3 regions of the Serratia sp. AS12 genome follow, and region 3 is predicted to be linked to each of the others. Evidence: predicted binding sites of a transcription regulator. Region 3 holds the regulator's gene; each other region holds the start of a gene.

Region 1 (10,377 bases), 1.5 Mb from region 3:
CCGGCTACACCGGCTTTATCCATAATGTTCTGCTGGAGAACTATCTGAAGCACCACCCGGCGCCGGAAGACTGCGAGTTTTATATGTGCGGCCCGCCGATGATGAACGCTGCGGTGATCAAGATGCTGAAAGATCTGGGTGTCGAAGATGAAAATATCATGCTGGATGACTTTGGTGGCTAAATGCGCATAGGGGCAATGAAGGGCTGGATGACGGCGGTGGCGCTGGGCGCCACGTTGTTATTGACCGGTTGCGGGCCGGAGCAAGTGAATCTCGATGGCAAAACCATGGGGACGTCTTATTCGATCCGTTATGTCACCGGTGACGACACGCCGTCGGCGGCCAGAATACAGGCGGAGATCGACAAACGCCTGGAGTTGGTGAACGATCAAATGTCCACCTACCGGCCGGGCTCGGAACTGAGCCGCTTCAACGCCAGCCGCGAGGTGGGCAAGCCCTTCCCGGTATCGGCCGCGACGACCGAGGTGGTGCTGGAGGCGCTGCGCATCAACCGCGTGACCGACGGCGCGCTGGACGTGACCGTCGGGCCGCTGGTCAATCTGTGGGGCTTTGGCCCGGAAGGGCGACCGGACAAGGTACCGAGCGCTGCCGCACTGGAACAACGCCGCGCCTGGACCGGCATCGACAAACTGTCGGTGCAGGGCAACGCGCTGGTGAAACACATTCCGGAACTGTATGTCGATCTCTCGTCCATCGCCAAAGGTTACGGCGTGGATGTGATTGCCCAGTATCTGCAATCGCAGCAGGTCAAGAACTACATGGTGGATATTGGCGGTGAGGTGCGTACCCGCGGCCACAATGGTGAGAAAAAACCGTGGCGTATCGCCATTGAACGGCCGACGGCCGGCGTGGAGCAAAAAGCGCAGTTGGTGATCCAACCGGGCGAGATGTCAATCGCCACCTCGGGGGATTATCGCAACTACTTCGAACAGGGCGGCGTGCGTTATTCGCACACCATAGATCCGGTTACCGGCAAGCCGATCCACCATCATCTGGTTTCGGTCACCGTACTGAGCCCGACCTGCATGGCCGCCGACGGCCTGTCCACCGGGCTGAACGTGCTGGGGCCGGAGCGAGGTATGGCGTTGGCCAACCTGATGGGGATCCCGGTGTTCATGATTGTGAAAACCGCCAACGGATTTGAAGAGCGCCACTCTGAGGCGTTTAAACCCTATCTGAAAAAGATCTTATGAGGCCGCTATGTTGACGGTATTTATCGCCACCTTCGTGCTGTTTCTGCTGGTGATCGGCGGCATGTCGCTGGGCTATGTGTTCAAGCGCAAAAGCCTGCAGGGCAGTTGCGGCGGCATCACTTCGCTGGGGATGGAAAAGGTCTGCGACTGCCCGGAGCCCTGTGATGCGCGTAAGAAGCGCGAAGCCAAAGCGGCGCTGCGGCGGCGGCAGTTGGAAAAACACCGGATCATCTGACTACGAGGGGCGCAGGTGGCGCCCCTTTCTCTACCGGCTATTTGGCCTTGCGAAAGTTTTTCGCGTCGGCCGGTGAGTTGACCATCACCCCGTCGGCCCCCAGCGCCAGTGCTTGCTGGTATTCCGCCGGTGAATTGACGCCGAACAAAATGATGTGCGCCGGGCCTTGCGAACGGAAGCAATCGATCGACTCTTTATCCCAGGTCAGAAACGCTTTCGAGCGCCCTTCGCCCAGAGTGTATTTTTCCACCACGTCCACTTCACGTTTCAGCTCCAGCCCGTACCAGCGCGGTTGCTGATTATCCGCTTTCAATTCGCACTGGTGCGCCATGGCGACATTGGCCAGCAGGGTGCGGGTTTCGTCGCGGCTTTCAAAGCGTTTGATCTGTGGCGGCAGCGCTTGCAAGTATTTGGCATCGGTAGAATACACGCGGGTGCGGTTCAGGCTGTCGGCCTTCTCCAGCGTCGCCAGCAGCGCTTTGCCAAATTGCGTCGGATCGGCATCCGGCGACTTGATATCCAGATAGAAGGTCACCTTGGGGAAAGCCTCCAGGATCTCGTCCAGACGCGGGATACCTATGCCTTTACCGCGAAACGGATACGTTTCACCTTTTGCGAATGACCAGCCGGCATCCACTTTGGCCAATTGATCGGCAGTATGGGCGGAGACCGGCCCCTGCTCGTTGGTCAATGCTTTGAGATCGGAAGGGCGGTACAGCACGATCGCGCCGTCTTTGGATTGTTGTAGCGTAATCCAAATGGCGTCGGCGCCATTTTTCAGTGCGGTTTCAATGGCGATGCGGGTGTTTTCCGGCGCGTCTGCGGTGCCGCCGCGGTGGGCGATAATGGCTGGAGCATGGCCGACAGTGGCGCCCGCCGCCAGCGAAACCAGCGACAGCGTGGAGGCCAACAGCAAATGAGAAAACCTGATCATGCGAGATACCTTATTATGCTATATCCGTCGTCTTTCAAGCGGCAGCCTTGTGAGCGGCGACATGAAATCCATAGGGTATAAGAATGAAAGAGCGTGAGTCAGCGGAGATCATACTATTGAAAAATTAAGCTTTTTTAACAACGCGGAAATATCTGACGCAAACGCCGTTTTCTCCATGCCCACCGAGTCTTGAGCTTTCGATTATTGGCTGTATACTTATACAGTGTTATTGGAGGCGCGATGCGTAAAATCATTCATGTCGATATGGACTGCTTCTTCGCGGCGGTAGAAATGCGCGACGATCCCAGCCTGCGCGATATTCCGTTGGCGATCGGCGGCAGTGCCGACCGGCGCGGGGTGATCAGCACCGCCAACTACCCCGCACGCCGCTATGGCGTGCACAGCGCCATGTCGACGGCGATGGCGTTTAAACTGTGCCCACACCTCAAACTGTTGCCAGGCCGTATGGCGGCGTACAAGGAAGCCTCGCTGCACATTCGCGAAATCTTCGCCCGCTACACCTCGCTGATTGAACCGCTGTCGCTGGACGAAGCCTATCTGGATGTGACCGACTGCACCCAGTGCAACGGTTCGGCGACGCTGATCGCCCAGGAAATCCGCCAGGCGATTGCCGAAGAGCTTAACCTCACGGCCTCTGCGGGTATCGCGCCGATCAAGTTCCTCGCCAAAATTGCCTCAGAGCTGAACAAACCGAACGGGCAATACGTCATCACGCCGGCGCAGGTGCCGGCTTTTTTACGGCAACTGCCGCTGAGCAAAATCCCCGGCGTGGGCAAAGTGACCGCCAAACGGTTGGAAGACGTGGGGCTAATCACCTGCGCCGACGTGCAGCAGTACGATCTGGCGCTGTTGCTCAAGCGCTTCGGCAAGTTTGGCCGGGTGCTGTGGGAGCGCTGCCAGGGAATAGACCTGCGCGAAGTCTCGCCGGAAAGGCTGCGTAAATCGGTGGGGGTGGAACGCACGCTGGCGGAGGATATTCATGATTGGGAAGACTGCGAGGCGTTGATCGTCGACAAGCTCTATCCCGAGCTGGAAATGCGGCTGCGCAAGGTGAAACCGGATCTGCATATCGCGCGGCAGGGCGTGAAGCTGAAGTTTCAGGATTTTCAACAAACCACTCAGGAACACGTCTGGCCGGTGCTGAATAAAGACGATTTGCTCAACGTGGCGCGGCAGGCGTGGCGTGAGCGGCGGGAAGGCCGTGGCGTACGGCTGGTGGGCTTGCACGTAACGCTGCTGGATCCGCAGCTTGAGCGGCAACTATTGCTGCCGTGGGAGTAAAAAGGCTGGCGAGAGGCCAGCCTTTTAGCGTTAAACGCGGCGATTAGGCGCGTTCTGGGATCGCTTTCAACAGCGCGGTCAGCAGCTTCCAGTACAGGCCGACGCTTTCGATATGTACCTGCTCATCTGGCGAGTGTGGCCCGGTGATGGTTGGCCCAATCGACACCATATCCATGTTCGGGTACGGCTTTTTGAACAGGCCGCATTCCAGACCGGCGTGGATCACCATGATGTTCGGCGTCTTGTTGAACAGATCCTGATAGATCTCGCGCACCAGATGCATGACCGGTGAGTCTGCGTCCGGCTGCCAGCCTGGGTAACCGCCCTTCGGCGCCACTTTGGCGTTCGCCAGTTGGCCCAGCGCGGTCAGCATCTCGACCACGTAATCTTTGCCGCTGTCGATCAGCGAGCGGATCAGGCAGACGATTTCCGCTTCGTTCTCGCTGGTGGTGACCACGCCAACGTTCAGTGAGGTTTCCACCACGCCTTTTACCGCGTCGCTCATGCGGATCACGCCATTTGGCGTTGCGTTCAGCAGGGCCAGGAAACGTTGCTGGCTGTCGGCGGTCAACGCCTGAGAGGCGCTGGTAACCGGCTCCAGCAGCACGGTGATGTTCTTCTCTTTGGCGGAAAGCTCGTTTTGCAGCGTGCTCAGGAAGGCCTGGCTCAGCGCTTTCAGCGCGTCGGCTTTTGCCCCAGGCACGGCAACCACCGCAGAGGCTTCACGCGGGATAGCGTTGCGCAGGGTACCGCCGTTCAGATCCAGCACGCGCAGGTTCAGTTCTGCGGCATGAGCGAACAGGAAGCGCGTCAGCAGCTTGTTGGCATTGCCCAGGCCCACGTGGATCTCGGCGCCGGAGTGGCCGCCTTTCAGGCCCTTGAGCGTCAGTTTCAGCGTCTGATAGCCGGCCGGTACCGCTTCGCGCTGCAACGGCAGGGTAGTGATAAAATCAATACCGCCGGCGCAACCCATGTAGATCTCGCCTTCTTCTTCGGAGTCGGTGTTGATCAGGATATCCGCCTGCAGCCAGTTAGGCTGTAGACCGAATGCGCCGTCCATGCCGGCTTCTTCGGTCATGGTCAGCAGCACTTCCAGCGGGCCGTGTTCGACGCTGTCGTCAGCCAGCACCGCCAGCGCGGAAGCCATGCCGATGCCGTTGTCGGCGCCCAGCGTGGTGCCACGCGCCTTGATCCACTCGCCGTCGATATACGGCTGAATCGGATCCTTGGCGAAGTCGTGCACGGTGTCGTTATTTTTCTGTGGCACCATATCCAGGTGCGCTTGCAGGGCAACCGGTTTACGGTTTTCCATGCCTTTGGTGGCCGGCTTGCGCAGCAGGATATTGCCCACCTGATCGCGTTCGGCATGCAGGTTCTTCTCTTTGGCCCATGCGAGGATGTGCTGTGCCAGCGCTTCTTCATGATAAGAAGGATGCGGAATAGAGCAGATTTTGGCAAAAATATCCCACAGCGGCTGTGGTGAAAGTTGAGACAATTCAGACACTATAGGTCTCCTGTGACAGCATTCTCAGCATGGCGTGAATGCCGCTCGGTTAGGGTGGATTGGCATCGGTGCGTTTTTGGCACGATCTCCAGAGAATATCACTTTATTCAGGGGCGCGCGCGTACCCTATTGCACTGTTTAAGAGAGGGAATACACATATTTGACGTGTGATTGCTTGTTTACGCAGGATCAATCACCAGACGAAATACTTATGATTTCCACAGTACAACTGGTATTCGGCTCAACCAGTCTCTATAATCTCGCGCAACCTTTTTTCCCCTGATCACGAGTAAGCCACACCATTGCTGGCTGGGATACCATTTTATGAGCGAAAAATACGTTGTTACCTGGGACATGCTGCAAATGCAAGCGCGCAAACTGGCTCACCGCCTGCTGCCTGCTGACCAATGGACGGGCATTATTGCCGTAAGCCGCGGCGGCCTGGTGCCGGCGGCCTTACTGGCGCGCGAATTGGGCATCCGCCACGTGGATACCGTCTGCATTTCCAGCTATGACCATGACAACCAACGCGAAATGAAGGTACTCAAGCGCGCCGAAGGCGACGGTGAAGGCTTTATCGTGGTTGACGATCTGGTGGATACCGGCGGCACCGCGAAAGCGATCCGCGACATGTACCCGAAAGCGCATTTCGTCACTATTTTCGCCAAGCCGGCAGGCCGCCCGCTGGTGGACGACTATGTGGTCGATATCCCACAGGATACCTGGATCGAGCAGCCGTGGGACATGGCGGTGACCTTCGTGCCACCGATCGGCGGCCGTTAATCTCCGCTCGCTCCAGTAAAACGCCCGGTTCTGCCGGGCGTTTTCGTTATTTTGGTTTATCGCCCCAGAGTTAGGTACACTACCTCCAGTTAAGTAGGCTGTTTGCGGCCTACGGCCAGATTTACGGAGGCTGTTGTTACCATGGCACAAGCCAACCTTTCTGAAATCCTGTTCAAACCCTCATTTAAACACCCCGAGACCTCGACGCTGGTGCTGCGTGCGCGCAACAAAACCGGCGCCGATCTGCACTCCACGCTGGAAGGCAACACCGTCAGCAATTGGTATCGTATGCTCAACCCGCTGCTGTGGGCCTGGCGCGGCGTTGATCCGATCGAAATCAACGAAGTGCTGGCGCGTATTGCGGTCGCCGACGTGGAACATACCAACGACAAACTGCTCGATACCGTGATCGGTTACCGTAATGGCAACTGGATCTACGAGTGGGTGCGTCAGGGCATGCTCTGGCAGCAGCGGGCACTGGAACAGCAAGATCCGTTGATCGGCGGCCAGTACTGGCTCAATGCCGTCAACTTTTACAGCATCGCCGGCTACCCGCACTTGAAAGGTGACGAACTGGCCGAACAGGCCGAGACGCTCGCCACCCGCGCCTACGAAGAGGCTGCGCTGTTGTTGCCTTATCAGCTCAAAGAGCTGGAGTTCCGCATTGACGGGGGAAGCAGCATTACCGGCTTCCTGCACCTGCCGGAGAAGGGCGAGGCGCCGTTCCCGACGGTGCTGATGTGCGGCAGCCTGGATACCCTGCAGACCGACTACCACCGCCTGTTCCGCGAGTACCTGGCGCCGCACGGCATCGCCATGCTGACCATCGACATGCCTTCCATCGGTTCTTCTTATAAGTGGAAGCTGACGCAGGATTCCAGCTTCCTGCATCAACAGGTGCTTGCCCAACTGCCTTCGGTGCCCTGGATCGACCATCAGCGCGTTACCGCATTTGGCTTCCGCTTCGGCGCCAACGTGGCGGTGCGCCTGGCTTATCTGGAGCCGCAGCGGTTGCGTGGCGTGGCCTGCCTGGGGTCGGTGGTCCACAGCCTGTTATGCGACGCCGGCCGCCAGCGAGACGTGCCGGACATGTATATGGACGTGCTCGCCAGCCGGATGGGGATGGCCAATGCCTCGGATAACGTGCTGAGGGTGGAGCTGAACAGCTACTCGCTGAAAACCCAGGGTTTGCTGGGCCGCCGCTGCCCGACGCCGATGTTGGCAGGCTATTGGGATCGGGATCCGCTCAGCCCGAAAGAGGAGGCGCAACTGATCGCTTCGTCCTCGATGGACGGCAAGTTAATTGCTATTCCACGTGCACCGGTGTATAGCAGTTTCCACAAGGCCTTGCTGCAAATGGCCCACTGGATGAAAGATAAAATGCGTTAATTTGTTGCTAAATTTTAACAATTTGTTAAAAAGAGTGGTCTACATTGAGGAGGTTAAAGAATGACGTTACCTAGTGGTCACCCTAAAAGCCGACTAATGAAACGTTTTGCCAGCTTGGGGCCGTACCTGCGTGAAGGGCAGTGCGAGAACGACCGTTTTTTCTTTGATTGTTTAGCCGTTTGCGTCAATGTCAAACCCGCGCCAGAGAAGCGTGAGTTCTGGGGGTGGTGGATCGAGCTGCATGCTGAAGAGGCGCGTTTCACTTATGCTTATCAGTTCGGTCTGTTTGATAAGGACGGGCGCTGGACGCCGGAAAAGATTAAAGATACTGAAGTAAAAACCAAGTTGGAAACCACCCTGCGTGATTTCCATCGTCGCTTGGGTGAATTGTTGGCGACGATGGAGCTGGCGCTGGAACCGGCCGATGATTTCAAAGAAAAACCGATTAAACTCTCCGCCTGACCCCGTTTGACTACAGTATTGTGCTGATTTCGCGTTGTGCCTGTTGGCATAACGCGTCTCTCCTGTTACAAAGTCCTTTGCATTATCCTTCTCATCTTACACGGCAGAAACACTATGAACGGCAGCCAGACATTGGTTGTGAAATTGGGCACCAGCGTGTTGACCGGCGGATCGCTGCGTCTTAACCGTGCCCATATTGTCGAACTGGTACGCCAGTGCGCACAACAGCATGCAGCGGGTCACCGCATCGTTATTGTCACCTCTGGCGCGATTGCCGCCGGGCGCGAACATTTGGGCTACCCCGAACTCCCCGCCACCATCGCCTCCAAGCAGCTGCTTGCGGCGGTCGGCCAGAGCCGGTTGATCCAACTGTGGGAACAGCTGTTCTCCATTTATGGCATCCACGTCGGGCAGATGCTGCTGACGCGCGCCGATCTGGAAGACCGCGAACGCTTCCTCAACGCGCGTGACACCATGACCGCGCTGCTGGACAACCGTATCGTGCCGGTAATCAATGAGAATGACGCGGTAGCGACCGCAGAAATCAAGGTGGGCGACAACGACAACCTGTCGGCGCTGGCGGCGATCCTGGCCGGGGCCGACAAACTGCTGCTGCTGACCGATCAACAAGGCCTGTATACCGCCGACCCGCGCAACAACCCGCAGGCGGAACTGATCCGCGAAGTGCATGGCATTGACGACGCGCTGCGCGCCATCGCCGGCGACAGCGTTTCCGGGTTGGGCACAGGCGGCATGGGCACCAAATTGCAGGCGGCCGACGTGGCCTGCCGCGCCGGTATCGACGTGATCATCGCCGCAGGCAGCAAGCCGGGCGTGGTGGGCGACGTGATTGAAGGCAAACCGGTGGGCACCCGTTTCCACGCGCTGGAAACCCCGCTGGAAAACCGCAAACGCTGGATCTTCGGCGCACCGCCGGCCGGTGAAATCACCGTGGACGACGGCGCGGTCGAGGCCATTATGGCGCGCGGCAGCTCGTTGCTGCCGAAGGGCGTTCGCGAAGTGAAGGGCGATTTCTCTCGTGGCGAAGTGATCCGCATCCGCAACCTGGCGGGGCGCGATTTGGCGCACGGCGTCAGCCGCTATAACAGCGACGCGATGCGCATGATTGCCGGCCACCACTCGCAGGAAATCAGCGAAATTCTCGGTTACGAATACGGCCCGGTGGTAGTGCACCGCGACGACATGATTGTGAGCTAAGGAGTGAGCATGCTAGAGCAAATGGGGAAGGCCGCCAAACAGGCCTCCTGGCAACTGGCGGTGCTGAGCACGGCGAAGAAAAACCAGGTGTTGTCGGTGATGGCCGACATGCTGGAAGCCAACAGCGAAGTGATTTTGCAGGCCAATGAACAAGACATGGCGCAGGCGCGCGCTACCGGGATGACCGAAGCGTTGCTCGATCGCCTGTTGTTGACCCCGGCGCGGCTGGCGGCCATTGCCAACGATGTGCGTCAGGTATGCCGCCTGAACGATCCGGTCGGCCACGTATTGGACGGCAGCCTGCTGGACAGCGGGCTGAAGCTGGAACGCCGCCGCGTGCCGCTCGGTGTGATCGGCGTGATTTATGAAGCGCGGCCGAACGTCACCATCGACGTCGCCAGCCTGTGCCTGAAGACCGGCAACGCGGTGATCCTGCGTGGCGGTAAAGAAACCCACAACACCAACCTGGCGACGGTGAAGGTGATCCAGCAGGCGCTGGAACAGTGCGGCCTGCCGGCTGCGGCGGTGCAGGCGATTGACAGCCCCGATCGCGCGCTGGTGAATGAGCTGCTGCGCCTGGATCGCTACGTAGACATGCTGATCCCACGCGGCGGTGCCGGTTTGCACAAACTGTGCCGCGAGCAGTCGACCATTCCGGTGATCACCGGTGGTATCGGCGTTTGCCATACCTACGTTGACGACAGCGTTGATTTCGACAAGGCGCTGACGGTCATCGAGAGTGCCAAAATCCAGCGCCCAAGCGCCTGTAACTCGCTCGAGACGTTGCTGGTGAACCGCAACATCGCCGAACAGTTCCTGCCGGCGCTGAGCGCCAAGATGGCGGCGGCGGGCGTGACGCTGCATGCGGCGCAGAACGCCATGCCGCTGCTGCAAAACGGCCCGGCGACGGTGGTGGACGTGGCGGAAGGGGATTACGACGATGAATGGCTGTCGTTGGATCTGAACGTGCTGGTGGTGGACGACATCGATCAAGCCATCGACCATATCCGCGCCCACGGTACCAACCATTCCGATGCGATCCTCACCCGTTCGCTGAGCAGCGCCGAGCACTTCGTGCGTGCGGTGGATTCCTCGGCGGTGTACGTTAACGCCAGCACCCGCTTCACCGACGGCGGCCAGTTCGGCCTGGGTGCAGAAGTGGCGGTCAGCACCCAGAAGCTGCATGCACGCGGCCCGATGGGGCTGGACGCACTGACCACCTACAAGTGGATCGGCTACGGCGACGATTTGGTGCGCAGTTAAGTCAGGTTTCGCGTTTTAAATTTAAGGGCGCAGTTCATTGAACTGCGCCCTTTTTGTCTCTAGAAAATGAGGG
Region 2 (10,377 bases), 2.7 Mb from region 3:
TAACGATTTGACCACCACCCCACAACCCAATGCCTGGCAGCGCCGCTGGTCGGAATTCTTTGCCGAGCAGCGCATCGGTTGGCAGTTGCAGTTGGCGGCGGAGAAAGGCATGACCTTTGGTGATATTGATGAAATTATCGACGTAGTGTATTTACGCCTGCAGCACCATCAGCCGCAACCTTCACTGCTGCACGGCAACCTGTGGCCGGGAAACTGCGGCATGACCACCGACGGTCCGATCCTGTTCGATCCTGCCAGCTACTGGGGCGATCGCGAGTGCGATCTGGCGATGCTGCCGCTGCACCCTGAGCTCCCGCCGCAGATTTATGACGGGTATCAGAGTGTCTGGCCGTTGGAACATGGCTTTATTGAACGCCAGCCGCTGTATCAGCTGTATTACCTGCTTAACCACAGCAACCTGTTCGGCGGCCAGCATCTGGTCAAGGCGCAGCGTGCAATAGACGCGTTGCTGCACCCTCAAGCCCGATAGTGTCAAGGCGCTGAATCCAGCGCCTTGACCTGACATGGTCTTAAGCCGCGCCGGCCAGTTGGCCGAGTAACTTGATGACGAACCAGGCAATGACCGCGATCACGACCGGCAGAATGTACAACGGGAAATACTGCAGAAAAATGGTGTGGCGTGGCAGCGTAATGCGTTCTTCCAGTTGTACACGCGTATGCCCTTCACTGCCCTTGGCCTGCTCGAGGATCATCTGGTCCTCCAGGCCTTCACGGATAAACCTCACCTGGCGCGACATGCGTGCGCCCGAGGCTTGCAACGCCAGCCCGACAAAAATCAAAAAATAGATAACGATAAACATCAGATTGGCGCCGCTGAACAGGCTTTTCGCTACGTCCGGCACCGGCGAGTTATACCAAAAGATATTCAGGAACGGCGTATTGAAGCGCACCATGTCCACCATGACGTGGACAAAATCCAGCATCACCGCATTGATGCCTTTGGTCTTCTCACTGTGTTGATAGAAAAACAGCAGCAGCGAGATCAGCGTTGACAGCAACGCAGGGATGAAAACTACCCAGCCAAGAATACGTTTCACAATGGCGATGCGCCCAGCCTGTTGATACGTCATGTGTTCCCCTTGTAAGCGACGTAACCGTAATTGGCTAAGTCTACCTGTAGTTACTGAAACTCGCCCACCGTTTTCTTTAGCCTTGCTGTGCTACAAGCGTAGCCGGGATTATCCGTTTTCAACAACTTAACAGCGACAGCGCATTCTCGTTAAATGGCTATATAGTTAATTCAATCCATTCTGAATGGGGGCGTCATGATTCGCCTTATCATCTTGTTATTGGGCCCACAGGCGCTGCGCGGCCAGCGACGTGCGCTGTTGCTGTTTGGCTGGGTATGGTTCGCCGTCGGTCTGCTGATGTTAGTTGACGTGCTAGAAGATGGCCGCTCGGTGTTGGCGCTGGATGCACTGGCGGTGGTGCTGGCGCTCGCGGGACTGGTGGCGATCTCCGCCGCACTGGTGATTGGCTCCGCCGCCAGCCGACCGGTATTGCTGAAGGGGCTGGGATTTCTGGTGATGGCTTTTTTGGTGCTGGACGTCCCCGCAGACGACAATATTGTCGCCACGCTGGTGTTCGGCAGCGCGTTGTTGCTGGACGGCTCAGTGCGTATCGCCTCTTCTACCCTGATCCAGCACAGCCGCTGGAAACTGGTCGCGTTGGCGGGCGGTTTCGAAATCTTGCTGTCGCTGTTTATTTTTACCGGCTGGCCGGCGCCGCACCGCATGACGGTCCCCTTTTGCGTCGGCGTCATGCTTTTGCTGTCGGGCTGGGCGTTACTGCGCATTGCGCAGCGGCTAGAGAACTTCTCCCTGAACCGACAACAGCCTGCTGCTGCGCTAACGGTTCAGGCCGCCCCCCTGACGGTCTATGTCTGGACACCGGTGGCGGCGGCGAAAGATGCGCGCCGGCGCTACATTGTTGACCGCTATATCGCCGCAGTGGATGGCGGCGGCCATATCTCCACCGGGCATGCCGCTCTGGCGCTGGCCCCGGATTTGTACATCAGCCATTATCCGCTGAATGACATCAGCCATTCAGTGCAGGATTTCCGCCAGTTACTGCACTCCGGCGAACAAAACAACGTCGAAGGTCGCTTTCTGCCCGGCTTGCAGCAAGAGGTGGCGGCCTGGTGCGCACCCGACAAGAAAATCCAGTTCCGCCGCTATAACCCCTCTGCCTTGCATGCTTTCTGGCAAGAGTATCGCCAGGACACAACCTACAACCTGACGCGACGCAACTGTTCCACCACGGTGATCCTGGCGCTGGACAGTGCGCTGGAGGGCATATTGGGCGACAAGCCTCTGTGGCGGCGTTTTCTGTTTTTGATCCTCGACCCCAACCTGTGGATGCTGGCGGTGTTGCGTAGCCGCGGCGAGACCATGACCTGGACGCCGGGGTTGGTGTTGGACTATGCGCGCATGCTGCAGCAGGTTACCGAGCGACAGCACCAGCGCTGGTGGTCAAAACTGCGCGATCTGTGGCGAATCCTGCGTTTCGGTAAGGCGTCCAGAGCGAATGCGGCGCAATCAGGCAGGCAAAAATTTTAGTCTGGTTCCCGGCGATGATAAGGTGGTGGCACATTCACCGACGCCGGCAGGAGTTAATCGCTAATGGCCTATTCGCAACGCATTGAAACCGCTATTTTTGATATGGACGGTTTGTTGATCGACTCAGAACCGCTGTGGCTACAGGCGGAACTGGATATCTTTGGCGCGCTGGGGCTGGATCTGTCTGACCGTCATAAACTGCCGGACACCCTCGGGTTACGCATCGATCTGGTGGTGAAAATGTGGTTTCAGGCCATGCCGTGGCAAGGCGTTTCGCTGGAGAAGGTCTCCGCGCGGATTATTGAACGCGCCATTGAGCTGGTGCATGAAAAACGGCCGTTGCTGCCGGGCGTGCAACAGGCGTTGGAACTGTGCCGCACTCTGGATCTGAAGATTGGTCTGGCCTCCGCATCGCCGCTGCACATGCAACAACAGGTGTTGAAGATGTTCGATCTGGCGGGGTATTTCGATCAACTGGTGTCCGCCGAATATCTGCCTTACAGCAAACCGCACCCGGAGGTTTACCTTATCGCCGCCGAACGTCTCGGCAGCGATCCGTTGCGCTGCATCACGCTGGAAGACTCGTTCAACGGTATGATTGCCACCAAGGCCGCGAGAATGCGTTCTATCGTTATCCCGGCGCAAGAATATCGCCACGACACGCGCTGGGCACTGGCGGACCATAAACTCGATACCCTCGAACAGCTCACTCCCGGCCATCTGGCGTAATCTTCGGGGCGGCGTTATCCTGCTGCCGCCCTGCGTCTCCCTTTTATCTCCGGGTTCCTCCCGCTAATTTTCAAAACCCTGCCTTAGGTCTAAAAATAAATAAAACATTATTTCATTTTTATTGAATTAACGTACCACCGTCTCTATGCTGGGACATCCAGAAAGCGCCGGGTGGCCGGCGAGCGTTGTCACTGCCACGCAGCGCAACTCTACCGCTCGGCGCTTTCTCCCGCATGCCCGCAGTCGAGATCTATTGGAGGAAGGTAGTCAACGCATTCCTCGCGATCGTCCACGACATCCACAACGGTCAATACTTAACCTTTTACGTAACAACTCATTGTAAAACCGGGTAAAACAAACAATTAGTTACAGGGTAACCGCTTCCGCAACTGTTAATTTTCCCATATACTGGATAAATTAACAGTTTATCAGCCGGAACAACAACAGCATGACCGCGGAAGGACATCTTATTTTCTCTGTCGCTTGCGCGATTTTCGCCAAGAAGGCCGAGGTGACACCGGAGCTGGCCACCGGCGACTGGTGGCACATTATTCCTGCCGCACTGCTAACCTCACTGCTGCCCGATATCGATCATCCCAAATCGGTCTTGGGCCAACGCCTGCGCTGGATTGCCATTCCCATCTCCCGTGCCTTCGGGCATCGCGGTTTCACCCACAGCCTGCTGGCGATCGCCGGCGGCATGGCGCTGTTCCAGTTAGATGTACCGCGCAGTTGGCCGATCCCGCCCGACGTGCTGCATGCGATGATTATTGGCTACTTCAGCCACCTGCTGGCCGATATGCTCACCCCTGCCGGCGTGCCGTTGCTTTGGCCCTGTCGCTGGCGTTTTCGCCTGCCGGTGCTAAATTCTCAGAAAGGCAACCAGCTGGAGCGCGCCCTTTGCCTCTGCCTGGTGGCCTTCGCCATCTACTGGCAGGGAGGATGCACCATTCCCGTGCAGTCATATTTTGAGCAAATCAAAAATATCAGACTGTGATCACAAAAAACCGGCTACCAAGCATTCATCAAGTATATTAATTAAACAAATTCATATTCAAAGTTATATCAAATTCCATTTGGATATAAGTGAGCTGTTGCGCAAACTGTTACGATATTTGATTCGCTACACCTTGGCGCGTAGCCGTTTTTATATAAGAAAAATGATTGGAGACATTGGGGATGAATTTTCCGCTGGTAATTAACGTGGTGGTTTTTGTCGCCCTCCTTTTGCTGTTGGCGCAAACCCGCCATAAGCAATGGAGCCTGGCGAAAAAAGTACTGGTCGGCCTGGTAATCGGCGTAGTGTTCGGCCTGGGCCTGCAACTGGTGTATGGCTCGGATAACCCGGTCCTGAAAGAATCCATCAGTTGGTTCAACATTGTCGGTAACGGCTATGTGCAACTGCTGCAAATGATCGTAATGCCGCTGGTATTTGCCTCAATCCTGAGCGCGGTAGCCAAGCTGCACAATGCCTCTTCACTGGGCAAGATCAGTTTCCTGACCATCGGCACCCTCCTGTTCACCACGCTTATCGCCGCGTTGGTAGGTGTGCTGGTGACCAACCTGTTTGGCCTGACCGCAGAAGGCCTGGTGCAAGGCACGCAAGAAAGCGCGCGCATGGCGGCGATCCAGAGCAACTACGTCGGTAAAGTGGCGGATCTGACCGTACCGCAACTGGTGCTGTCGTTCGTGCCGAAAAACCCGTTTGCCGATCTGACCGGCGCCAGCCCGACTTCGATCATCAGCGTAGTGATCTTCGCCGCCTTCCTGGGCGTGGCTTCGCTGCAATTGTTGAAAGACGATAAAGAGAAAGGCCAGCGCGTGCTGGTGGCTATCGACACCCTGCAAGCCTGGGTGATGAAGCTGGTGCGCCTGGTGATGAAACTGACTCCGTACGGCGTACTGGCATTAATGACCAAAGTGGTGGCCGGTTCCAATATCCATGACATCGTAAAACTCGGCAGCTTCGTGGTGGCGTCTTATCTCGGTCTGGCAATCATGTTTGGGGTGCACGCCCTGCTGCTGGCCTTCACCGGCGTTAACCCGGCGAAATTCTTCCGCAAGGTCTGGCCGGTCATCACCTTCGCCTTCACCAGCCGCTCCAGCGCCGCCAGCATTCCGCTGAACGTTGAAGCGCAGACTCGCCGCCTGGGTGTACCGGAATCCATCGCCAGCTTCTCCGCTTCGTTCGGTGCTACCATCGGCCAGAATGGGTGTGCAGGTCTGTATCCGGCGATGTTGGCGGTTATGGTTGCCCCAACCGTTGGCATCAACCCGCTGGATCCGGTGTGGATCGCCACGCTGGTGGGTATCGTCACCATCAGTTCTGCCGGCGTTGCCGGTGTGGGCGGCGGTGCCACCTTCGCCGCGTTGATTGTACTGCCTGCGCTGGGCCTGCCGGTCACGCTGGTCGCTTTGCTGATTTCGGTCGAACCGCTGATCGACATGGGCCGTACCGCGCTGAACGTCAGCGGTTCAATGACCGCCGGCACCGTCACCAGCCAGTTGATGAAGCAGACGGACAAAAGCATTATGGACAGCGAAGACGAAGTGGAACTGGCTCACCAGTAAGTGTCGTCCGCAATAAAAAACCGGAGCTGCGATGCTCCGGTTTTTTTATGTCTGCGACAGCGGTTCATTTAAAGGATAAAGGCGCTCCCGTGAGCGGCGCACCTTTACGCATCAACCACCGGCAGGATCAGAAGGGGTAATCGTGGTAGCCCATTTGCTCGGAAATGTTACGCGCGGCGGTATGCAGGCGTTTAACGTAATCCGCCTTGGCATCTTCGGAGAAACGGATAGTGGGGAACGAAATGCTAAGCCCGGCGATCACCACGCCAAAGCGATCGAATACCGGCACCGCAATGCAACGCAGCCCCTCTTCCTGTTCTTCAATATCTTCACCCACTCCGTGCTCGCGCACCTGTTCCAATACTGACAGCAGCGCAGCGGCGCTGGTAAGGGTATTTGGAGTACTGCGGGTAAACTCAATCTGCGACAGGATTGCTTCCACTTCCGCCCGATCGCGCCAAGCCAGCAGCACTTTACCGATGGCGGTGCTATGCAATGGGTTACGGCGGCCGATGCGGGAATACATCTGCAGGTTGTACATCGAGTCGATTTTATGGATGTAGACAATACTGTCTTCATCCAGCGCCCCGAGGTGAATGGTTTCACGGGTGTGATTCGACAACTCGCGCATCTGAATATCGGCGCTGCGGACCAGATCGACGTTCTGCAGCGACTTGGCGCCGAGTTCAAACAGCTTGAGAGTAAGCGCATATTTTTCCGATTCCCCTTCCTGCGACACATAGCCCAGCGACTTCATGGTCTGCAGAAAACGATAGACGGTGCTTTTGGACATCATCACCCGTTGGGAAAGCTCAGTAATGCCGATTTCGCGTTCATCGCCCAGTGCTTGCAAGAGACCAAACACTTTCAGCACTGATGAAACAGAATCCGGTTGTTTATCTAAATCTGCGTTAGCCATAGTAAATACCCTACTCAGCTTTTCTGTTTTAAGAAATTTGAACACGGGTTTCAGTATACGCGCAAGCCCTGACACCGTGCAATGAAACCAAGAAAAAATGCTTGAAGATTAATGAATTAGACTCTCATTCTCATCGGTTATTACAATTGAGCCGGCCACTGAAGGTGCAATTACCGACGAATATGATTAGCATGTTAATACTCCCCTGTATTAATACCTTCGAGATCAACATGCGTTCTTGTACTGACGGCCTCCCCGTCCCACAACGCTATGGGGCCATCCTCGCTATCGCCCTGGGCATTACCGTTTCCGTGCTTGACGGTGCGATCGCCAATGTGGCGCTGCCCACCATCGCACGCGATCTGAACGCCAGCCCGGCCAGTTCGATCTGGGTGGTTAACGCCTATCAGTTGGCCATCACCATTTCACTGCTGTCGCTGGCCTCGCTCGGTGACCTGATTGGTTATCGCCGTATCTATCAGGCCGGCTTGTTGGTCTTCAGCATTACCTCGCTGTTTTGCGCCCTATCCGATTCGCTGGTGACATTGACCATAGCCCGCGTGCTGCAGGGGTTTGGCGCCGCCGCCATCATGAGCGTCAACACTGCGCTTATCCGCATTATCTATCCGCAGCGCTTTCTCGGGCGCGGCATGGGCATCAACTCACTGATTGTCGCTTTTTCCTCGGCGGCGGGCCCCACGGTAGCGGCGGCGATACTGTCCGTGGCATCCTGGCAATGGCTGTTCGCCATAAATCTGCCGATTGGTATTGTGGCGCTGGCGCTGGGGATGAAGTACCTGCCCGCCAACAGCCAGAAAAGCAGCAATCAGCGTTTTGACCCGACCAGCGCCGTGATGAACGCCCTGACCTTCGGGCTGCTGATCACGGCCATCAGCGGCTTTGCCCAAGGTCAGAGCCTGACGCTGATATTCAGCGAGATCGCCGTACTGCTGGTGATCGGCTTCTTCTTCGTCCGCCGCCAGCTGCGGCAAGAGTTTCCACTGCTGCCGGTCGACCTGTTGCGCATCCCGATTTTCGCCCTGTCGATGGGCACCTCGATCTGTTCCTTCGCTGCGCAAATGCTGGCAATGGTCTCGTTGCCGTTCTTTCTGCAAAGCACGTTGGGACGTGATGAGGTGGCTACCGGGCTGCTGCTGACCCCCTGGCCGCTGGCGATTATCGTTATGGCGCCGATCGCCGGGCGGCTGGTGGAGCGCGTTCACGCCGGGCTGTTGGGCTGTATCGGGTTGGGAGTGTTTGCGCTAGGGCTGTTCCTGCTGGCGATGCTGCCGCATAACCCGTCGGATCTGGATATCATCTGGCGTATGGTGCTGTGCGGCGCCGGATTCGGGCTGTTCCAGTCACCCAATAACCACACCATTATTTCTGCCGCGCCCCGCAACCGCAGCGGCGGAGCCAGCGGCATGCTCGGCACCGCCCGCCTGTTAGGACAAACCTCCGGCGCCGCGCTGGTGGCGCTGATGTTCAACCTGTTCCCCACCTCCGGTACGCACGCCTCGCTGATCCTCGCCGGTACCTTCGCCACGCTGGCGGCAGCGGTCAGCAGCCTGCGTATCACCCAACCGCGCGCGGAGCCGGTGGAACACAGCCCGCAGGCCAAATAGCAGGCATAAAAAACCCCGGCAAGCCGGGGTGTTTAACCTTCTCAGCGTTACTTCAGATACTGACCTGAACGCAGCGCTTCGATACGCTTGTCGAGCGGTGGGTGCGACATGAACAGTTCGCTGAACGACTTGGATTTGCCGTTGATGCAAAACGCCATCATGCTGCCCGCTTCCTGCGGCTCGTAGCTGGTTTTCAGACGCTGCAGCGCAGCAATCATCTTCTCGCGGCCCACCAATTTGGCGGAACCTGCATCGGCGTAGAACTCACGGTGGCGTGAGAACCACATGGTGATGATGCTGGCCAGAATGCCGAACACCAATTCCAGCACCATCGACACACCGAAGTAAATCATCGGGTTGCCGTTGCTCTCGCCTTCACCGTCGCGGTTGCCGAGGAAACCGGCGGCCACTTGCGCAATCAGGCGCGAGATAAAGATCACGAAGGTGTTCACGATGCCCTGAATCAGCGTCATGGTGACCATGTCGCCGTTGGCGACGTGGCTGATTTCGTGTGCGATAACCGCTTCCGCTTCATCCCGACTCATGCTCTGCAACAGGCCGGTACTGACGGCAACCAGTGAAGCATCACGGCGTGCGCCGGTAGCGAAAGCGTTAATGTCCGGTGCGTGATAAATAGCGACCTGCGGCATGGCAATGCCTGCCTGCTGCGACTGGCGGCGCACCGTTTCCAGCAACCAGTTTTCGGTTTCGTTACGCGGCTGTTCAATCACTTCCCCGCCTACGGAGCGCAGCGCCATCCATTTGGACATCAGCAAGGAGACAAACGCACCGCCGAAACCAAACAGACCGGCCATAATCATCAGACCCTGAACGCTACTGGATTGGATTCCTGTCAGGCTGAGCACCAGCCCGAAAACCAACATCACCGCCAGGTTGGTGAGCAGGAACAGAGCTATACGCATCATAAAATGTTTACTTCCTCATAAATGTTAACAAAACACTGTCTCGGATACCCTAGATCGTATGGGCATTCGTCACAGTTTCAAGAGTTGCACGCCATTAACCTACTAAAAATACGAAACTTTACAAAATCGGCGTTCCAGCATGGCTTTTCAAATTGTAAACGATTGTTGCGTAATGCGGTGGTTTTTCTGCGGCAAATCAGCGGTGTTTGTTGTTCAAACGCCCAAGGTGGGTATAGGCGAAACCTTGGGCATATTTCAACCCGTAACCCAAGGTGCGGTCAAAGCCGATATGGGCACTCCAAATCAGCGCCGTCATCAGCCAGAACGGCTGCGGGAAAAAGACAAACAGTAAGGCGCACAGCGCCGGACCGATATAGGAATGAGCAAGGTTATAACCGATCGCCCCCACCTTTTTGCCAAACGCATAGCCCAGGAATGAAATGTCCGGTATCAGGAAACAGCCAGCGAACAGCCACCCGCTGTAATCCCGGTGGTGATACAACGCTACGGACACCAACAGAACCAGCAGCGACTCAAGCCGCAGAGTAACGCGCATCGGGGGAGTTAGTTCGCTCATCTTGCCTCACAGGATGTTTGACGCCTAAATGCGCCTTCAGCGGCGCTTAACAAAAAACGCACCCGAAGGTGCGTTTTTTATTTACTCGACTGCGTTATTTCGCCGCCGGCTGTTGGGTTGGCTGCGCCTGTTCAAGGTGAGCCAGATCCAGCGCGATATGCACGCTTTCATCCAGGTATGGGTCCGGCTCCTGGTAATCCTTCGGCAAATCTTCCAACGCCTTCAACGGTTTTTTACCGGCACGCTGCAGACGATCGTTGATGCGCTGCAAACGGGTAGCGTCATCATCGTGGTTCTCTTTCTCGCGCTGAACAAGATTGAGTGAGACGATGTTACGCTTGTCTTTCAGCGCCTTGTAATGAGCGATGTCCTGCGCGATGTACTGGAACTCCGGATCCTTGGCGATTCGCTGCTCATGGTCTTTCAGCAGTTCAGGATCGAACGCCGTCAG
Region 3 (10,377 bases):
CAGACAACCAGGCCTTGCGCGCATGGACAGTAAACATGTCGCACTCGCCGCGCCCGGCAACGGTGGCGATAAAATCGCACAGAAACTCGTAGCTGTCCTGGTCGTCGATGCCGATACGGGTCTTGACCGTCACCGGGATCGACACCACGTCGCGCATCGCCTTGATGCAGTCGGCAACCAGCGTCGCCTGCCCCATCAGACAGGCGCCGAACATGCCATTCTGCACGCGATCGGACGGGCAACCGACGTTGAGGTTAATCTCGTCGTAACCGCGCTGTTCGGCCAGTTTGGCACAGTGCGCCAGCGCAGCCGGATCGCTGCCGCCCAGCTGCAACGCTACCGGATGTTCTTCTTCGCTGTAGGCCAGATAGTCGCCCTTGCCGTGAATAATCGCGCCGGTGGTTACCATTTCGGTGTACAGCAGCGTTTCTTTGGTCAGCAGGCGATGGAAGTAACGGCAATGACGATCGGTCCAGTCGAGCATCGGCGCAATGGAGAAACGATTGGCGGCATATTTTGAGGCGTGGTTGTCTGTCGTCATGCTGAGTTACTGGCTACCTGATTCTGTCTGGGATTCAACGAACGGCGTACTGCCGCAAACGACTATTATAACGACAATCGGCGGCGTTGGGAAAACCGCCGTGCCATCAGGCCAAAAAGAAAAAGAAAAAACGAATAAAAACGCTTCTTCAGGTGTTCTCTCACCAAGGGGGCAATTCGTCTCCCCTCCAATGAGGAAAAAACCATGAACAGTTTCGTTAAACGCCTGTTGCTGCCCGTGATTGCCGGCTCTCTGCTGTTTTCCGGCGCGGCCCTGGCAATGGGGGGTGACGGCAGCGGCCAAACCACGCCGACCTGCCCGAAAGGCCAGATATACGATACAAAAACCAAGACCTGCATGGTGGATAAAAGCAGCATGATCGGCGACAACGATCGGGCGAACTACGCCTATGCACTGGCAAAAAGCGGCCGCTATCAGGATGCCCTCGACGTGCTGAACACCCTGAAAAACCCCAACACCGCCGTGGCATTGAACTACCGGGGTTACGCCACCCGCAAGCTCGGGCGCACGGATGAAGGGATCGGCTACTATTTAAAATCAGTAGCGCTCGATCCCAACTACCCAAAAGTCCGCGAATACCTGGGTGAAGCCTATATGGTGAAAGGCCGTCCGGACCTGGCGAAAGAACAACTCACGGTGATCCAGTCACTGTGCGGCACCGGTTGCGAAGAGTACCGCGACCTGGCGGCAGCCATCGATCACCATCCCGAATCATAAGGCAGCCAGGCCCGGAGGCGAGCATCAGCAACGACGCAATCCGCAACGAAATCGGCCAGTATCTTTCCCGCCTGTGGCGCTATGGTTTAGTGCTCTCCCACCGGCGGGATATCGCCGACGATTTGGTTCAAGCCACCTGTGTGCGGGCGCTGGAGCGCGCCGCACAGTTTACTCTGGGCTCGCGTATGGATCGCTGGCTGTTTTCGATTCTGCATTCCATTTGGCTGAACGAAGTCCGTGCCCGGCATATCCGTCAGGGGCAGGGTTTTGTCGATGCCGACGATCTGGCCGGCGAGGAAAACGGTGAAGATACGATATGGGCCAATGAAGTGATGCAGCGGGTCAACCGCTTGCCGGAGGCACAGCGCAATACGCTATTCCTGGTGTACGTAGAAGAGCTTTCTTACCGGGAAGCGGCCGAGGTGCTGGACGTCCCCATCGGCACCATCATGAGCCGCCTGGCAGCGGCACGTCTGCGGCTTGCAAACGACAGTGTGCTGCAACCCCATATCCCGCAGTCAAAAGGAGAACGATCATGAGCTCATACTATACTGCGGATGAACTGCTGGTCGCCTATCTGGACAATCAACTGGATCCCCAGCAGCGCCGCAGCCTGGAACAGCGCCTGGTCGACGAACCGGCATTGGCCGACCGTTTGTCGCTGCTGGAACGCAGCAATCTGCCGTTCAAACAGGCGTTCGCCCCTTTGCTGGATGAAGCACCGGTGCAACAACTGCAGGACAGGTGGCCACTTGCCATGCCGGTCCCACAACGCGGCGTCAGCCGCCGTGCCCTGATTGCCGCTGCCGTCGGTTTTCTGGCGCTCGGTGTCGCAGGCGATCGCGCCTGGCTGCAAGCGAGTCAGCCAGAAGACAACTGGCGCGGCCTGGTAGCCCAATATATGGCGCTTTACACCCCGGAAACGCTGGCGGGCTTCGATAGCTCCCCTGCGTTACTCGCCAGTCAATTGCAGCACACCGGCGAACGGCTCGGCATTGCCCTCCCCGCTCCCAAACTGGCATTGAACGGCGCAGAGCTGAAAAATGCCCGCGTGCTGGCTTACGACGATCGTCGCATTGCTCAGTTGACCTGGCTGGACACACAGTTTGGCCCGCTGGCGCTGTGCATTATTCAGCAACCGGGCAAGCCGGAGTCCGCACAAAGCGAACGCCGACAGGGAATGAATGTGGTGTATTGGGCCGATGGCAGCCACAGCTTTATGCTGATTGGCCATAATCCGGCGGCGGATATGACCAGGCTGGCAGAGCGTTTGCAGCGTTCACTTTCCACCTGAGAAGGAATCACGCCGCTTGCCCACCGCTCAGATGACGGTGTAGCGCGTGAAACTATCACTCATTTTTCATCGCACCCGCCATATCTCCGCATCAGGTTGCTCCTTATCAGCGGAAAAGGGGGCGACTCTCGGCGATTGCGCTTAATCATGGTAAAATCGGTTTTTTTACGTACCGGGATATTTGCCATGAACTCAAGCACCCAGGAAAAACTGTTGGCGCAGGCTGAACAACTCTGCCAGCAACGCAATGTGCGGCTGACACCGCAGCGGCTGGAAGTGTTACGCCTGATGGCACAACAACCCGGTGCCATCAGTGCTTATGACCTGCTGGATCTGCTGCGCGTGGCTGAACCGCAGGCGAAACCACCAACGGTCTATCGCGCGCTGGATTTCCTGTTGGAACAAGGATTTATTCATCGGGTGGAGTCAGCCAACAGCTACGTGCTGTGCCATCATTTCGAACAACCGATGCATACCTCCGCGTTGTTTATCTGCGATCGCTGTGCTCAGGTGACTGAACGCACCACCGAAGGGGTGGAGGAAACGCTGCAAAAACTGGCGAAAGAGTCGGGTTTTGTGCTGCGCCACAGCGTGGTGGAAGCGCATGGTCTGTGTTCGGGCTGTGTTGAAGTGGAAGCCTGCGACAGCAAGCATGATTGCGGCGAGCACGATCACAGCATTGCCATCAAGAAGAAATAAATTAAGCGGGGTTGGTCAGGCACTTCCCTGTACCTGTGGCCGTGGCGTTAAGGGGATGATGCCAGGCCGGCTACAGTCGATTACGGCCACCGTACGCTGTGGCCCTGCTCGCTACCAGCGATACTTGCTGTGGTCTTCCCAGGATTTCACTTCTTTCTCGGCCGCCTCTTTCTGGTAGCCATAGCGCTCCTGGATTTTACCGACAAGCTGTTCGCGTTTCCCTTCAATGACGGCCAAATCGTCATCGGTCAGCTTGCCCCACTGTTCCTTCACTTTCCCTTTAAACTGTTTCCAGTTACCGTCGGCTTGATCTTTGTTCATAGTCTCTCCGTTAACCTGTCGTAAATCAGTTTGATGCTGTGCTGACCGGGCGTCTAACCAAGCAATTTTCATGGTCTATTACCGCAAACCAAAGGGTTGCCACTCCCCATTCATTTAGCCAGCCACATGATTAATTGTAGACGCAGATAACGAAAATAGAATAAAAACCAGAATAAAAATCCATTAAAAAACACTTTATCAGAAAAACACGCCAACAAACAAAGCACTACCCGAATGGAATATCCTTCGGGATATGTAAGAAAATATAAATAAAAACATAAGAAAAATTACTCAATAATCTAAAAAACTCTCGGACTTATTGCACCGCAAACCAGGTACCGCGCAGCCGGTGACGGTGCCAGAACCAGCCCAGCGCAATGCCCCGCAGCGACAAAAACACCGCCAGCGCCAGCCATAATCCGTGATTGCCTAACACAGGGACGGTAAACAACGTCAGGCCGAAGCCGACGGCCGCCACCGCCATGCTGTTGCGCATTTCGGCACCGCGGGTCGCGCCAATAAACATGCCGTCCAGCAGGTAACACCACACACCGACCAACGGCAGCACCACCTGCCACGGCAGATAATGGCTCGCCAGCGTACGCAACTCGGGTAAAGAGGTTAATGCCGAGATGATTTGCTGCCCGGCAACGGCATACACCACCCCAAAAGCCAGCGCCACCAGGCAAGCCTGGCGACAGGCGGCGTGCCACACCTTGCGCAGTTGGCTGTCGTCGCGAGCGCCATAGGCATGGCCGGAATGCGCCTCTACCGCGTAGGCAAAGCCGTCGAGCGCGTAGGCCGTGAAGGTCAGCAAATTCATCAATACCGCGTTTACCGCCACCACGTCGCCGCCAAGCCGGGCGCCGAAGATGGTCAGTGAGGCAAAACACACTTGCAGCAACAGTGAACGCAACATGATGTCGCGATTCAGCGCCAACAAGCGCCGCAGATTTCCGCGCCAGGCCTGGCGCAGCATCGGCGCGGAAATCCCTCGAATACGCATCACCCGCCAGGCAAGCCATAGCCCCAGCAACAGGGTGACATATTCAGAGATGACGGTCGCCGTCGCCGCCCCTTGCACGTTCCACCTCAGCCCCATCACCAGCCAGATATCCAGTACGATATTCAGCAGGTTACCGATAATCAGCAAGATCACCGGTGCACGCACGTATTGCACGCCAAGCAGCCAGCCCAGGATCACCATGTTGGCCAACGCCGCCGGCGCACTTAGCCAGCGGATTTCGAGGAATAGCCGGGCTTGTTCCAGCACCGCGCCATCGCCGCCCACGATCTGCAACGCCATATCGATCAACGGATGGCGCAGCAGCACAATAGCCACACCGGCCAACGCCGCCAGCAACAACGGCTGCATAAAAGCGCGCGCCAACCCCTGCGGATCCTGTGCACCGAGCGCCTGTGCCGCCAGTCCGGTAGTGCTCATGCGAAGGAACAGCAGCAACATAAACAGGAAGCTGGTAGCCATGGCGCCAATCGCAACGCCGCCCAGATAGGTGGGGCTATCCAGGTGGCCAATCACCGCAGTATCCACCAGCCCGAGCAGCGGCACGGTAATATTGGAAAAGATCATTGGCAGAGCAAGGCGCCATAGGGCTTTATCAGTATCGCTGGTGAAGGCAGAAAGCAGGCGCATAGTGAAATGTTCCCGTGGCGGTAGGGTTTGAATGAATCAGAAATGACATCGCCCCAGAGCTGGGGCGATTTAAATCAGAGGAGGACGTTCAGGCGCAGCGATTAAATCCAGTCGCCGTTGCGGATCACGCCGACCGCCAGACCTTCAATGGTGAAATTCTGCTGACGCAGATCGACCACGATAGGCTGGAACTCGCTGTTTTCTGGCAGCAGTTCAACCACATTGCCGTGTTTTTTCAGGCGCTTGACCGTAACTTCATCTTCAATACGTGCCACAACTACCTGGCCGTTCCGCACGTCCTGGGTTTTATGCACCGCCAGCAGATCGCCGTCGAGAATGCCGATATCACGCATCGACATGCCGTTGACCCGCAGCAGGAAATCCGCGCTAGGTTTGAACAGAGAAGGATCCACCTTATAGTGTCCTTCGATATGCTGTTGCGCCAGCAGCGGTTCACCGGCGGCCACGCGGCCAATCAGCGGTAAACCTTCTTCATCTTCCATCAGCAGACGAATGCCGCGTGAAGCGCCGGAGACGATCTCGATCACGCCCTTGCGCGCCAGCGCTTTCAGATGTTCTTCTGCAGCATTTGGCGAACGGAACCCCAGACGCATGGCGATCTCGGCGCGCGTTGGCGGCATGCCAGTTGACGAAATATGATCGCGAATCAGATCATAGACTTCTTGTTGTCTGGTAGTTAGTGCTTTCATTCCGCCCCCTGTTTGTTTATACAGTCTTGCTGTGAGTATATACAGGTAAGCGCGGCTTGGGAACCGAAGAATGAATAAAAATCAGGGATTAGCGCCCCGCCGCGACGGGGCGAACCACTCAGACAAAGTGCTGCCACAGTACCGAACCCCAGACAAACAGCGCCAGGATGATCGCCAGCGTTACCGCCGCCGATCCCATATCTTTCGCTCGGCCGGAAAGCTCGTGGTGTTCCGTGCCCACCCTATCGACAATGGCTTCAATCGCGCTGTTCAGCATCTCGACGATCACGACCAACAGCACCGATCCGATCAGCAAAATGCGCGCTATCGCACCCACATCCAGCCAGATCGCCAGTATGATAGCCAGCACGGTCGCCACCAGTTCCTGGCGGAATGCGGCTTCGTGCTGCCAGGCAGCAGAAAAGCCTTTATATGAGTAGCCGGCGGCTTTAATAATACGGGTCAGGCCGGTTGCTTGGTTTGCCATGTTTTTTAGTGCCTTTCACAGAGGTAAGTCATAATTATAGAGCTTGGGTCAGGAAACTCTCCCGGCTCACGGTTTTCCAACACCACAGATCTGCTACCCGGTTTCTGGTATGCTTGCGGCGCATTGCTAACAAGAGGCTTCACGTTGTTATGTCAGGTTGGCGTAAAATTTATTATAAATTATTGAATTTACCACTCAAATTGTTGGTAAGAAGTAAGGTTATCCCTTCAGATCCGGTCACGGAGTTAGGGTTGGATCCCTCACGGCCGATTTTGTATGTTTTACCTTATAATTCCAAGGCGGATTTACTGACGCTACGCACCCAGTGCCTGGCACAGGATTTGCCCGACCCCCTCAATCCGCTGGAGATAGACGGCACCGTACTGCCAAGCCACGTGTTCATTCACGACGGCCCGCGCGTGTTCCGCTACTACACACCGAAAGAAGAGTCGGTAAAACTGTTTCACGACTATCTGGATCTGCACCGCAGCAATCCGGATCTCGATATTCAGATGCTGCCGGTGTCGGTGATGTTTGGCCGCTCCCCAGGCCGCGAAGGTCACGGCACGCCGCATCTGCGCTTGCTGAACGGCGTCCAGAAATTCTTCGCCGTCCTGTGGCTGGGCCGCGACAGCTTCGTGCGTTTCTCCAACACCGTTTCGCTGCGCCGAATGGCGACCGAACACGGTACGGACAAAACTATCGCACAGAAACTGGCGCGCGTGGCGCGCATGCATTTCTCGCGTCAACGTTTGGCCGCCGTCGGCCCAAGCCTGCCGGCGCGTCAGGATCTGTTCAATAAGCTGTTGGCGTCCAAAGCGATCGAAAAAGCGGTCGAGGACGAAGCGCGCAGCAAGAAAATTTCCCATGAAAAGGCCCAGCAGAACGCCATTGCGCTGATGGAAGAGATCGCCGCCGACTTCTCGTACGAGACGGTGCGCCTTTCCGATCGCGTGCTGAGCTGGACCTGGAACCGGCTGTATCAGGGCATCAACGTCACCAACGCCGAGCGCGTGCGCCAGTTGGCGCAGGACGGCCACGAGATCGTTTATGTGCCGTGTCACCGCAGCCATATGGATTATCTGCTGCTGTCCTACGTGCTGTATCACCAGGGCCTGGTGCCGCCGCACATCGCCGCCGGCATCAACCTCAACTTCTGGCCGGCCGGGCCGATCTTCCGTCGCCTGGGCGCGTTCTTTATCCGCCGCACCTTCAAAGGCAACAAGCTGTACTCAACGGTGTTCCGCGAATACCTCGGCGAGCTGTTTACCCGTGGCTACTCGGTGGAATACTTCGTTGAAGGCGGCCGTTCCCGTACCGGGCGCCTGCTGGAACCAAAGACCGGCACCCTGTCGATGACCATCCAGGCCATGTTGCGCGGTGGTACTCGCCCTATCACGCTGGTCCCGATCTACATCGGTTACGAACACGTGATGGAAGTAGGTACTTACGCCAAAGAGCTGCGCGGTGCGACCAAGGAAAAAGAGAGCCTGTTGCAGATGCTGCGCGGCCTGCGCAAGCTGCGTAATCTCGGCCAGGGTTACGTCAACTTCGGCGATCCGCTGCCGTTGACCACCTACCTGAACCAGAACGTGCCGCAGTGGCGCGAATCGATTGACCCGATCGAAGCCCAACGTCCAAGCTGGCTGACGCCAACGGTCAACGACCTGGCGGCCAAGATCATGGTACGCATCAACAACGCGGCCGCCGCCAATGCCATGAACCTGTGTTCCACGGCGCTGCTGGCCTCACGCCAGCGCTCGCTGACTCGCGAGCAGTTGCTTGAGCAGTTGGAGTGTTATCTGCAACTGATGCGCAACGTGCCTTACGCCGGCGACGTCACCGTGCCGACCCAGACGCCGGACGAGCTGCTCGATCACGCGCTGAACATGAACAAGTTCGAGGTGGAGAAGGATAACATCGGCGATATCATCATCCTGCCGCGCGAGCAGGCGGTGTTGATGACCTATTACCGCAACAATATCCACCATCTGCTGGTGCTGCCTTCGCTGATCGCCACCATAGTGATGCATCACCGCCGGGTGTCCCGCGCTGAACTGCTGCGGCAGATCGGCCTGATTTACCCGATGTTGAAGGCCGAACTGTTCCTGCATAACGACAAGGAACACCTGCCGGAAGTGCTGCGACCGCTGATCGAGGAAATGATCCGCCAGCAGCTCATCTGCGACAAAGGCGAGGATCTGGTGCTTAACCCGGCGCGCATTCGCCCTCTGCAGTTGCTGGCAGCCGGCGTGCGCGAAACCTTGCAGCGCTATGCCATCACCATGTCTATCCTCAGCGCCAACCCGAGCATCAACCGCGGCGCGCTGGAGAAAGAGAGCCGCATCATGGCCCAGCGCCTTTCGGTGCTGCACGGCATCAACGCGCCGGAGTTCTTCGACAAGGCGGTGTTCTCTACCCTGGTGGCGACGCTGCGTGAAGAAGGCTACATCAACGATATCGGCGATGCAGTCCGTGAGCACACCCTGGAGGTGTACAGCATGTTGAGCGATTTGATTACCCCGGAAATCAAGCTGACTATCGAAAGCGTCAGCATGCCGGCGGAAACCAACGTGCAGCCGGAAACGGCGACAGTGGAAGAGAAAGCCGAATAATTGATTGATAATCAAAAACAAAAAGGCACCGTCAGGTGCCTTTTTTATTGCCGAAAATACCGTTAGCCCCGCCAATAACTCAATGCGATACCGATAAACAACACCAGCCCGACATAGTTATTATCCAGGAACGCCTTGAAACAGGCGTCGCGATCGCGGGTAGCGATTTGCTTTTGCTGATGAATAAACAAGGCACCCGCCAATAGCAACGACCAATAAAACGCCCCGCTCAGTTGGGCCAGATAGCCCACCCACAGCAGCAGCAGCAGCGTCGCGAACTGCAGCAGACCGACGATCAGCTTGTCGTAACGGCCAAACAGGATGGCGGTGGATTTGACGCCAATCTTCAGATCATCGTCACGGTCCACCATCGCGTACAGCGTATCGTAAGCCACCGTCCAGCAGATATTGGCCAGCAGCAGCAGCCAGCAGCTCAGCGGCAGTGCCTCGCTAACGGCGGCGTAGCCCATTGGGATGCCCCAACCAAACGCCGCTCCCAGCACAAACTGCGGCAGATTGGTAACCCGCTTCATGAACGGATAGATCCACGCCAGCGCCAGTGCCGCCAGCGACAGCCAGATGGTCATGGCGTTCAGCGTCAGCACCAGCCCAAACGAGACCAGCACCAACACCACGAACAGGATCTTGGCCTCTTTCTCGCTCACCCGGCCGCTCGGCATTGGGCGCCCCGCTGTTCGCTTCACGTGACCGTCAACGGCGCGATCGGCATAGTCATTCACCACGCAGCCGGCAGCACGCATCAGGAACACCCCAATGACGAACACCAGCAGGATAGACAGTGGCGGCACACCCTGCCCCGCAATCCACAGCGCCCACAGCGTTGGCCACAGCAGCAGCAGGCTGCCGATCGGTTTATCGAGGCGCATCAGATGGCCGTAAGCCCGCCATTTGCTTTGAGTCACGCTTCCCTCCAAGGTATTTCCTCTCCTCATCATGCGATTTCCGCGCTGCCCGCCGCGTACAACGGCGAAGCCGGTAAAAACAGTTCGGTCAGCAATAAGGGCTTGCCCGCCAGCCGTAAACGGGAGCGGCGCGCCCATAACGCATCCTGCCGCCCCATATGAATGTAATCGCGAGTCAATTCACCGCTGCTGAACAGGTAACGCCCCAGCGGCAGCGTGCCCAAATCCACCAGCGCCTGATCCGGTCCGGTCAGGGTCTCTTGCGGGATCACCGTGCGCCCCAGCAGCCAAGGCTGGTTATCGCCCAACAATATTATCTCTCGCAGCCAGTAACGCGGGCTATCCGGCAGGTGTTCGGCCTCTTCACCCAACTGGTCGCGGGTGACGAAACATTC

What was found. Region 3 encodes LexA, which represses DNA repair genes until DNA is damaged. Its sites were predicted from a motif close to TNCTGTATGTACATACAGNA; they were not measured.
Region 1: a site for LexA is predicted at 2,590-2,609, ahead of dinB (DNA polymerase IV). Genes of this name have one in related genera too.
Region 2: a site for LexA is predicted at 3,715-3,734, ahead of SERAS12_RS10370 (metal-dependent hydrolase). Genes of this name have one in related genera too.

The regions. Positions count from the first base shown of each region.
Region 1 covers NC_015566.1:982,324-992,700, forward strand. The annotation lists gene nqrF (NADH:ubiquinone reductase (Na(+)-transporting) subunit F) at 1-182, shown strand, start outside; gene SERAS12_RS04530 (FAD:protein FMN transferase) at 183-1,214, shown strand; gene nqrM ((Na+)-NQR maturation NqrM) at 1,222-1,449, shown strand; gene SERAS12_RS04540 (glycerophosphodiester phosphodiesterase family protein) at 1,487-2,383, opposite strand; gene dinB (DNA polymerase IV) at 2,624-3,685, shown strand; gene pepD (beta-Ala-His dipeptidase) at 3,729-5,189, opposite strand; gene gpt (xanthine phosphoribosyltransferase) at 5,514-5,972, shown strand; gene frsA (esterase FrsA) at 6,114-7,361, shown strand; gene crl (sigma factor-binding protein Crl) at 7,422-7,823, shown strand; gene proB (glutamate 5-kinase) at 7,938-9,041, shown strand; gene proA (glutamate-5-semialdehyde dehydrogenase) at 9,051-10,304, shown strand.
Region 2 covers NC_015566.1:2,213,071-2,223,447, reverse strand. The annotation lists gene SERAS12_RS10390 (fructosamine kinase family protein) at 1-490, shown strand, start outside; gene SERAS12_RS10385 (YniB family protein) at 531-1,091, opposite strand; gene SERAS12_RS10380 (HdeD family acid-resistance protein) at 1,287-2,579, shown strand; gene hxpB (hexitol phosphatase HxpB) at 2,643-3,308, shown strand; gene SERAS12_RS10370 (metal-dependent hydrolase) at 3,757-4,305, shown strand; gene SERAS12_RS10365 (L-cystine transporter) at 4,488-5,879, shown strand; gene kdgR (DNA-binding transcriptional regulator KdgR) at 6,007-6,798, opposite strand; gene SERAS12_RS10355 (MFS transporter) at 7,029-8,423, shown strand; gene htpX (protease HtpX) at 8,471-9,349, opposite strand; gene SERAS12_RS10345 (DUF4260 domain-containing protein) at 9,546-9,926, opposite strand; gene prc (carboxy terminal-processing peptidase) at 10,021-10,377, opposite strand, start outside.
Region 3 covers NC_015566.1:4,924,643-4,935,019, forward strand. The annotation lists gene dusA (tRNA dihydrouridine(20/20a) synthase DusA) at 1-541, opposite strand, end outside; gene SERAS12_RS22765 (tetratricopeptide repeat protein) at 746-1,279, shown strand; gene SERAS12_RS22770 (RNA polymerase sigma factor) at 1,369-1,818, shown strand; gene SERAS12_RS22775 (anti-sigma factor) at 1,815-2,573, shown strand; gene zur (zinc uptake transcriptional repressor Zur) at 2,760-3,272, shown strand; gene SERAS12_RS22785 (CsbD family protein) at 3,384-3,593, opposite strand; gene dinF (MATE family efflux transporter DinF) at 3,910-5,247, opposite strand; gene lexA (transcriptional repressor LexA) at 5,349-5,957, opposite strand; gene SERAS12_RS22800 (diacylglycerol kinase) at 6,076-6,444, opposite strand; gene plsB (glycerol-3-phosphate 1-O-acyltransferase PlsB) at 6,594-9,059, shown strand; gene ubiA (4-hydroxybenzoate octaprenyltransferase) at 9,122-9,994, opposite strand; gene ubiC (chorismate lyase) at 10,012-10,377, opposite strand, start outside.